DNA from 2 places in the Paenibacillus violae genome. Region 2 is predicted to be linked to the other one. Evidence: riboswitches for the same ligand, from Rfam matches in the RefSeq annotation. Region 2 holds a riboswitch; the other holds the start of a gene.
What was found. A riboswitch is a leader RNA that binds a small molecule or an ion and turns the genes downstream of it on or off. The one in region 2 is predicted to bind cyclic di-AMP.

Region 1: another riboswitch for cyclic di-AMP. It lies ahead of RQP52_RS26170 (C40 family peptidase); the one in region 2 lies ahead of RQP52_RS33955 (ubiquitin-like domain-containing protein).

Annotation. Positions count from the first base shown of each region.
Region 1 covers NZ_JAWCUD010000010.1:309,551-313,973, reverse strand. The annotation lists gene RQP52_RS26180 (M1 family metallopeptidase) at 1-948, shown strand, start outside; gene RQP52_RS26175 (hypothetical protein) at 1,006-1,824, shown strand; cyclic di-AMP (ydaO/yuaA leader) riboswitch at 1,993-2,131, shown strand; gene RQP52_RS26170 (C40 family peptidase) at 2,135-2,608, shown strand; guanidine-I (ykkC/yxkD leader) riboswitch at 2,738-2,840, shown strand; gene sugE (quaternary ammonium compound efflux SMR transporter SugE) at 2,932-3,252, shown strand; gene RQP52_RS26160 (methyltransferase domain-containing protein) at 3,289-4,182, opposite strand; gene RQP52_RS26155 (hypothetical protein) at 4,361-4,423, shown strand, end outside.
Region 2 covers NZ_JAWCUD010000019.1:11,591-16,013, forward strand. The annotation lists gene RQP52_RS33940 (TatD family hydrolase) at 1-141, shown strand, start outside; gene RQP52_RS33945 (ABC transporter permease) at 127-1,359, opposite strand; gene RQP52_RS33950 (ABC transporter ATP-binding protein) at 1,356-2,099, opposite strand; cyclic di-AMP (ydaO/yuaA leader) riboswitch at 2,382-2,575, shown strand; gene RQP52_RS33955 (ubiquitin-like domain-containing protein) at 2,866-4,005, shown strand; gene rnmV (ribonuclease M5) at 4,122-4,423, shown strand, end outside.

The DNA of each region.
Region 1 (4,423 bases), on a different contig from region 2:
TATAGCCAGTGGTACGGATCGTATCCTTACTCGACCTTGTCTATCGTTGTACCTCCTCCCGGAGGCAGCGGCGCAGGCGGGATGGAGTATCCTACGCTCATAACCGCTTGGGGCGCGGACGACAAAACGCCGGATCAGGAATTGGAACGCGTCGTTGTGCACGAGATCGGTCACCAATATTTCTATGGCCTTGTGGCGAGCAATGAGTTTGAAGAAGCTTGGCTGGATGAGGGCTTTACCTCCTACGCCGAGGATAAAGTGATGGAGGCCGACTTCGGGGCAACCCCTAATTTGCCTGTCGAGTCCAGCTACATTACTTCTCCGAATGCCCTGCGGCAAAACGCATGGGCCTATACCGGACATGATCAATACGCAGAAAATGTGTATACCAGAGGCAAACTCGTGCTGAAAGCCATCGAGAAACAGGTCGGCACCAAGACCATGGATCGTATCATGCGGACTTATTTTCAAAAATGGCAATTCAAGCATCCTTCTACCAAAGACTTTCAAAATGTGGTCGAGGATGTAACGAAAACGAAGTGGGACGACTTCTTCAATGAATATGTCTACGGCTCAATGATGGTTGATTATACGGTTGAAAGCATCCATGTGAAAGCCACTGGCAGCAAAGGAGCCGGCCCTTACGAGAGCACGGTCCTCATCTCCAAGCGTGGAGGCAATTCGCCCGAAGTGCCGATTCAGTTCCATTTCGCCGACGGTACGATGCTCGACAAAACGTGGGACGGCAAAGAGAGCAGCATTGAGTACAAACTAACCCACACGACGCCTATTGACTGGGTTCGTATCGACCCGAACTACTCGCTCATTCTTGAGAACAAGCATATTAATAACTTTATGCAAGCAGAAGTGGACACCAAGTGGAAACTCCGCCTGAATCTCGGCATTATCCAATTCCTGCAAGCTATTTTCGGGTGGGTAGCCTGGTAGGCGCCCACTCTACAAGGCAAGTTTGCCTTCAGAAAACAACGCTTAGGAGGGACACCGGTGACAACCTATCTCAAATCCGGCTTCAGGGCGGCTCTACGGCAACCCTTCGCTACGATTGTCTTGTTCATCTACCAAATGTGCTGGGGGATGCTCCTATATAAGCTTGTACAAGGGGTGTTAGTTCCCCTCATGCACCGGTTTCCCGGCGGCGATCAGCCGAAGCAAGCGCTCCAGCTTTTTCTGGCCGAAAGTCAGTTTCAGTTATTCAAAACGGATCTTAGCCACTCTTACTTGTGGTGGCTGGCCGGCCTGCTCCTGGCGCGCATGTTCCTTAGCCCGATGCTGAACGGCGGTGTCTATTATTCGCTCACCCATTCCGATCAAAATGCCGGCTACCGCTTCGTCCGCGGCATCAAGGAACTCACGCTCCCCTTCTTTGCCGTGTATTTGATTCGAATCGCCTTATCTCTGCTGCCGCTCATCTGGGTGCTGCCCAAAGTGCAGAAGGTGTTCGCTCACAGCACATCTTATGAACAGGCTTCCCTCGATTTACTGCCTTGGCTGCTGGGCATGCTGGTGTACGGTTTTCTGCTGCATCTGCTCTTCATGTATGTGCAGTTCGCCATTGCCGCACGTCTCGGCATTATATCCACAGTCCTAACGTTCATGCGGTACTCGCTTCCGATTATCGGCCTTTCTCTGATACTTTTACTGAGCTCAGGACTTTTGGCAGGGATCACGGTCACAACGACCTATATCTGGGCAGGTCTGGTAGCGCTAATCATTTATCAACTTTTCCCGCTTTTCCATATTTTCATGCAGATGTGGTCCATTACGTCGCAATTCCAGCTTCTTTCCGCCAAATTAAGTCGTTAAAAAGCAATAAATAAAACCATAAATGGTTTAGATTTGTTCAACCCCCTTGCAAAAGGGGGTTTTTTTGTCTGTAAAGCGAACCTTTACACATTTTTTCAGACCCAATTGCACGAAAAAGGAGGAATTTCGATGTTTATGACGAATTTAAGGGACTAGCATTAAAAAACCAAATATTTCATGCCGAATTCCTCATTTCTTGGGGAAACGGGGGAACCATACCGGGTGAATTGATCTTGCAAGACAGGGATCATAGGGAACCTTCAACCGAACCCTCCAGCTAACCTCGTAGGCACCGGAAGGAGACAAGCAGTTGAAAAAGGTTGTTGCTCTTCTTTTTAGTCTTGTTTTGTTTTTGAGTGTAGCTTTAGGGAGTGTGTCTGCGTCAGAATCCACATTGGACTCAACGGTTGACGAATTGATTGGAGTACCGTACCGCGATGCGGGAACGACAACAAGAGGCTTTGATTGCTCTGGTTTCACCGCGTACGTGTTCAACAAATTCGGCATTGACCTTCCTCATAGTTCAGCAGCTCAAAATAAAGAGGGCTACTGGATCGACAAAAGTGATCTTCGTAAAGGTGATCTTGTGTTCTTCGACACAGGAGGCAAAGGCATTTCTCACGTAGGCATCTACTTGGGTAACGGTGAATTTATTCATTCCGCATCCAATGAAGGCATCGTGAAAAACAAGCTGAGCGAATCCTATTATGCGAAAAGGTATGTATCCGCTAGACGTGTTCTGTGGGATGATATCTACAATCAACTAACTGCTGAATCCAAGTAATTTTCTTGTTCATCATGAATAAAAAGCCCAGACAAGCGTTAGCTCGAATGAGCTGCTTCTCAGGGCTTTTATTCATTTCTTGTGGCTGTTGTAACTTGACATAGCGTGTAAGCCGTCCTATAATTACGGCATCATGTTTCTAGGGTTCCGTGGCGCTGCAGCGCCAGTCTGGTCCGAGAGAAAACACACAGCGAATACGCTGTGATCACGGAGGGGAAAAAGCCCGGGAGTCTTATCGCATTCGCGATATTGCTTCCAGGCTTTTTCTTTTTGCCGCGGTCAGATGGGCATCTTCGCATACTTTCTTAAGGAGTGATTCACAGATGGCATGGCTTTACTTGGTCATTGCAGGTGTTTTTGAAGTAGTTTGGGCGATCTCACTAAAGTTCTCCAACGGTTTTACACGGCTGGTTCCGTCCAGCATCACCATTGTCGGCATGATCATCAGCTTTTATTTTCTGGCGGTGGCTACGAAAACTCTACCTATCGGCACCGCCTACGCGGCTTGGACGGGAATTGGCGCTGTAGGCGCGATTATTATCGGCACCCTATTTCTGAACGAGCCTGTTAGTTTACTGCGTATCCTATTCATGATCCTCATTCTGGTCGGCGTTCTCGGCCTTAAATTCACATCCGGACATTAAGCCAGGAGTTTCCTTCTTTCCTTGGGCCGATGATTCTTAAGCCACGATGTAGCTAACATACCAGAAGGAGCTGCCGACAAATATGCGCAGATGCTCCGACAGCGGCTTAAAGATTTCATTCAACTCTTCGTACGAATAGTAGTTTTTAATAATTTCATGCTTGGAGCCATCGGCCAGCTCCCTTCTTTTGTACGTATCTTCGCTATGTTCACTCGTAATCAGCTCGCCGCCTCTTCCCGGGACGTACACATTATCCGCCATAAAAACGCGGGCTCCCCGTCCAAGCCGCTCATGAAATCCTTGCAGAAACGAATCCAGACGATTTTTCGGGATATGCGAAAACCAGAAGTTGGCGATTCCGTAGTCAAAATCCCCTTGTACTTCCGAAAGCCGGTAAGCATCCCCTTCGACGAAAGAGGTATTATGCAGCGGCCAAGATTTGGCTGCAGCAATTTGCAGCACCTCCGGTCGAACGTCCACCCCAACGATGTGCTTGGCTGTTTCCGCCATGAACTGCGTCCAATATCCGGTACCGCAGGCCACCTCCAAGACACGGCTCCCCGTAACCTGCCTCTTCACGATATCCGCCAGCATCGCAAGTTCTTGCTGATAGTCCGCATCCTCGCGAGCATAAATCCGTTCATATTCGGCTGCTCGCGCGCCGTAGTAATCCTGCATGCCTTCTTTCTCTTCATTCAAAAGCCGCTGCCTATCCTTCACTTCGTGAACGATCCGTTGTTTAGCTGCCAATAAGTCGGCAAAAATAGCTCCGCCCTGCGAAGCATAATTCGCAAGTAGACCGTGCGTCGCCATCACAATAAGCTGTGTCATCGACAAGCCCGTTTCCTCAGCCATGCGCTCCAGATCGGTCTTCACCTTTTCAGGCAAGTAGACGGAAAGTCTTTTGGTCTTATCATTCTTATCGTCCATTGGGAGATTCCTCCTTTGCGTTTTTATTATATTAACATATATTATATGTCATTAAAACATATTAATTGTACTTTTTTTATGTGAGTAGAGAATTTAGGCTGCATGAAGAAGGCGACACCGGCCACTCACCCTCGCAAATCGCTCTAGTAAACATAGAATACAAAGAAAGTATATTCATATGTTGATAGGAGATGGAGAAATGATTCCCAAACAACGAATGGCTGGAAAACCGAGCAAAATT
Region 2 (4,423 bases):
CATCCTTTCCGCGGCAAGCGCAATGAATCGGCTTATGTTCGGTTGGTGGCCGAAACCGCCGCGGAAATTAAGGGTATAAGTCTGGAAGAACTTGCAGAAATAACGACAAACAACGCCATTGCCTTGTTAGGTCTCAAGTAAAGCATTCTTTGCAAATTTTCGTCGTAGAAATACTCCACAGCTGAGTGAGATAAAGAGGAAGCCGATGAGCGGCACGACTATGTAGATAAGTGAAGATCGAATCATGAACGGAATCGAAAGCATACATAATTCTAGCAGCAAGGCTGACCAAATGATGAAGGCTAAGGAGCCGGCTTTCAACTGCCGGTTAAGCGGGTACATGTCGAGCCAAAAGGTATAGCGGTGTGAACGCTCAAGTGGCGTAAGTTGAACCATGGAAATGATCAAAGCGATGAAGAAGATGAGCAGTCTCGCTGTGCTGCTGCTTGAAACGGCGATGGCTAATGTGCCCAGTAAGGATATACGTAAGACAATCGCGAATAGCTCCGTACGTAGAAATGTTTTCATATATATGTAGAGATAGGCAGCATCTTGTTTAAAAGGAATAAATCTTGTGACCCCGCTGATCCAGCTTCGGCGGGCTATTCGTGTTCCCAATTGCGGAACATCCACGAACCAGTTGAAAAAGGCATATAATCGCGCTTGCTGCTGCCTTTCCTTCGCAATGAGATAATCCCACCCGATGTAGTATTTGGATACGTAATGCGTAGCAGTTAACCAAGCCAGTGTAAGTACAAGAGCAGCTCCGCTTGCCCAGAGGACGCTTGTCAGAAATTGCAGAGAAATCAGGACAACTGTTGCCAGCCAGCGGAAGCTAACGGAAATCCTTCTTGCGCGCTCATTAGTAAATCGGCTTTCTTGCCAGCTGGCCAATAAATGGCCTACCTTCATTAATAGAAGCAAAGCAAGCATCCATAAGAAATGCTGCTCATCGCGGCCTAGGCAGTGATGATACAAGGGCCATAGGACAACCCATGCCAGAAATGTCCAGAATGCTTGCAGCACTAGGCTGTACATGAATCCGCCGCGGAAGTAAGGACCCATCTGATGTTCAACGCGCATTAGAAACATACGGTCTGCGCTTCTAGCTAGCGTGCGAATGGGGCTTGAGGCTAACAATGGTACCAGCAGCAAAAGGACGATCCACAGATAGGGATAATCTGTCGGAAGGCGCTGTAGTATTTTTGCATAATAATAGGAAGAAAGGATGACAAGAAATAGCAGGAAGCCGAAAAAATTGCTGCGCGCTGCATACTGCAGGTAACCCATGGATTCCTTCATATAATGCTCAAATCTCTTCTGCCATAGGGCACGGGTATCCATGTCCATCGCCTTCATACTAATTCTCCTTTTACAAGTTTATAAAAGATGTCGTCCAATGACGCTTGCTGGAGCCCTGTCTGCTGACGCAATTCGACTAAATCGCCTTGAGCGACCATATGTCCTTTGTGAAGGACGACATAGTTATCGCAATATTTTTCAATCGTAGACAAAATATGCGAGGATATGAGAAATGACGCGCCGCGTCGCTTCATTTTGACCATCAACTCCAGTAATGAGCGGATAGCCAGCGGATCGAGCCCGAGAAAAGGCTCATCAATGATGTAGAGGGAAGGTTCGATCAGGAACGCATTCATGATCATGACCTTTTGCTTCATCCCTTTGGATAAATGGCTTGCGAAAGAGTTAAGCTTGTCCTGCATGTGAAACTGCTCGAGCAGCGCTTGAGAGCGGGAGAGATAGTCATCTTTCGTTAAGCCGTAAGCCATGGCGGTTAACTCCAGATGCTCGCGAATCGTAAGCTCTTCATATAGCTCTGGACTTTCGGGCACATAAGCGTAAGTGGCACGGTAAGGCAGCGGATCTTCGGCTAACGTCAAACCGTTAATTTTAATTGAACCCCTTTGCGGTTGAAGCAATCCAAGGATGTTCTTGATGGTCGTACTTTTTCCTGCGCCATTCAGTCCGATTAATCCCATCATTTCACCCTGACGGATGGAAAATGTGAGGTCGTGAAGAACAGGTTTATTTGGTAAATATCCCCCGAATAAAGCGTCAACTTGTAATATGGGACCCATCTCAGTGCCTCCCTAAATATCTAATTATTGGAATTTATACATAGGTTTCATACCTGATAATTATAAACAAATTTAGATTCGAAGCCTAGTTTAAGAGTGAAAACACGAAGAAACTTAGTATTCGTACGTTATAATGAGTTAAATGTAGATAAAAGGTGGTTTTATCTTGAAAATAAGCTATTTTTAATCGATTTAGCCCTTTTTAGTAGGTGTTAATCCCTTTACAGGCAGAGATTAACAGCGTAATATACTTTTCATAATAACTTAATAACCAATTTGCCATTTTTCCATTCGCTGAGTTCCAATTATGGGAACGGGGGAACCACTGTTAGCTTATAAAGCGGTATCGCTGACGAAGTAAACAGAGTGAGTAACAGGGGTGAATCTTGGACGTTGAACGTAAGTTTACGTCTGAGTAGGGCGACTCTCACGTCCGAATCCGTCAGCTAACCTCGTAAGCGTAAGAGAGGTAACGATTGTCGTGCGTGCTATTTGTGTATTTTTACTATGCAAACTAAGCCAGCGAGAAGAGTCCTCTTCTTGCTGGCTTTTTGTCCCCATAAGGACCTTTAACTGTTTCGGACGACTATTCGTAACCCGGAATTCATAGGATGATGAATAGCAAAGCGGGGTGGGACGACCAGAACGTAGCTGTTTCCAAACAACTGCGGATGGACGACACGTTAAGTTAAATTAAAAACCTTAGTCGCGTCAAATATAATCATGCTGTAACCTGGCGGCGAGGCTTTGAAGGAGGACCGAAGAAGTGGGCAGTATCTCTTTTAGCGAGACCCATGTAAAACGATCATCCAGCATGTCCTTCGCATTGCGATGGAAGCATGAAAACTTGCGTTTGATTTTAAGCCTGGCTATAATCTCAATCGCAATGACTTTCATGTTTTTGGTGTTGTTGTACGGTACGGCTACCAAGAGCGTATCCGTGGTTGTGAATGGACAAGAAACCGTTGTGCACACGAAGCAATGGGTCCTGCAACGCCTACTGGATGAACAAGCCATAACGATTGGTGAACACGATGAAATATCTGCAGACCCTACGGCTACAATCAAGGGCGGGGACAAATTCGTCATCGAACACGCTTCTCCAATTCAATTGACTGCTGATGGAAAGACCACCACTGTTTACACAACTGCAAGAACGGTTGAAAGTGCATTGCAACGTTTACATATTGCACTTGGGGAGCACGATAAGCTGACTCCCGAACCGACAGCCTCTTTAAGCTCAGGCGATGAAATCAAAATCGTCCGTGTGAAAAAAGAGACGGAAGAAGTAACAGAACCGATTGCATTCGACACGGAAAAGAAAAATGATGCATCGTTGCTTAAGGGTAAAGAGCAGGTCGTTCAAGAAGGTAAAGAGGGCGTACTTTTGAAAAAGAAAGAAAAGACTTACGAAGATGGCGTATTAGTTGCAGAAGCTGTTGTAGGTCAAGAAGTACAGGAACAAAGTGTTAAAAAAGTTGTGTCCGTTGGCACGAAAAATCCCGTTGTCGTTCTGTCGGCATCATCCCCTAGCGTGGATGAGGTCTCTAAGAATGGTGTAACATTTGGGTATAAACAAATCCTCAAGAACGTGAAACTCACGGCTTATTCAGCGGGAGCCGATTCGACAGGGAAAGCCGAAGGAACTCCTGGGTATGGGAAGACGTATACAGGAACGACAGTTACTGAGGGCAGAACGATTGCGGTAGATCCGAAAGTTATCCCACTGGGATGGTGGGTTTACATTGAGGGCGTTGGCTTCCGTCGTGCTGAAGATATTGGCAGTGGTGTGAAAGGCCAAATGATCGATGTGTACTTTGAAGATCATGGCTACGCCAATAAATTCGGAACGAAACAAGGGTATACGGTCTATGTCGTAGGACCGAAAAAGCCGTCTGAAAATTAACGTGTAAACGTCTGTTTCAGCGGGAACAATGTCAATATACGTTGCCAGGCAAGCAGCCTGGGCGAAAGAAGAGGGAATCCCTCTTCTTTTTCTGCGTACTGGGAAGGGAACCGATTATGATTAAAGAAGTCATCGTCGTTGAAGGCAAGGACGACACGGCCGCTATTCGCCGAGCCGTCGAGGCGGATACGATAGAGACAGGCGGCTCAGCCATCGGGCAAGCCGTATTGAAGCGAATAGCCCTCGCGCAGCAGCGCAGAGGCGTCATTATCTTTACGGATCCGGATCACGCAGGTGAGCGGATACGGAAGATTGTGGCAGCCAAGGTGCCTGGCTGCAAGCATGCCTTTATCACGCAGGCGCAGGCCGAATATAAGGGCGACATCGGCGTCGAGAACGCAGCGCCGGAGATTGTCCG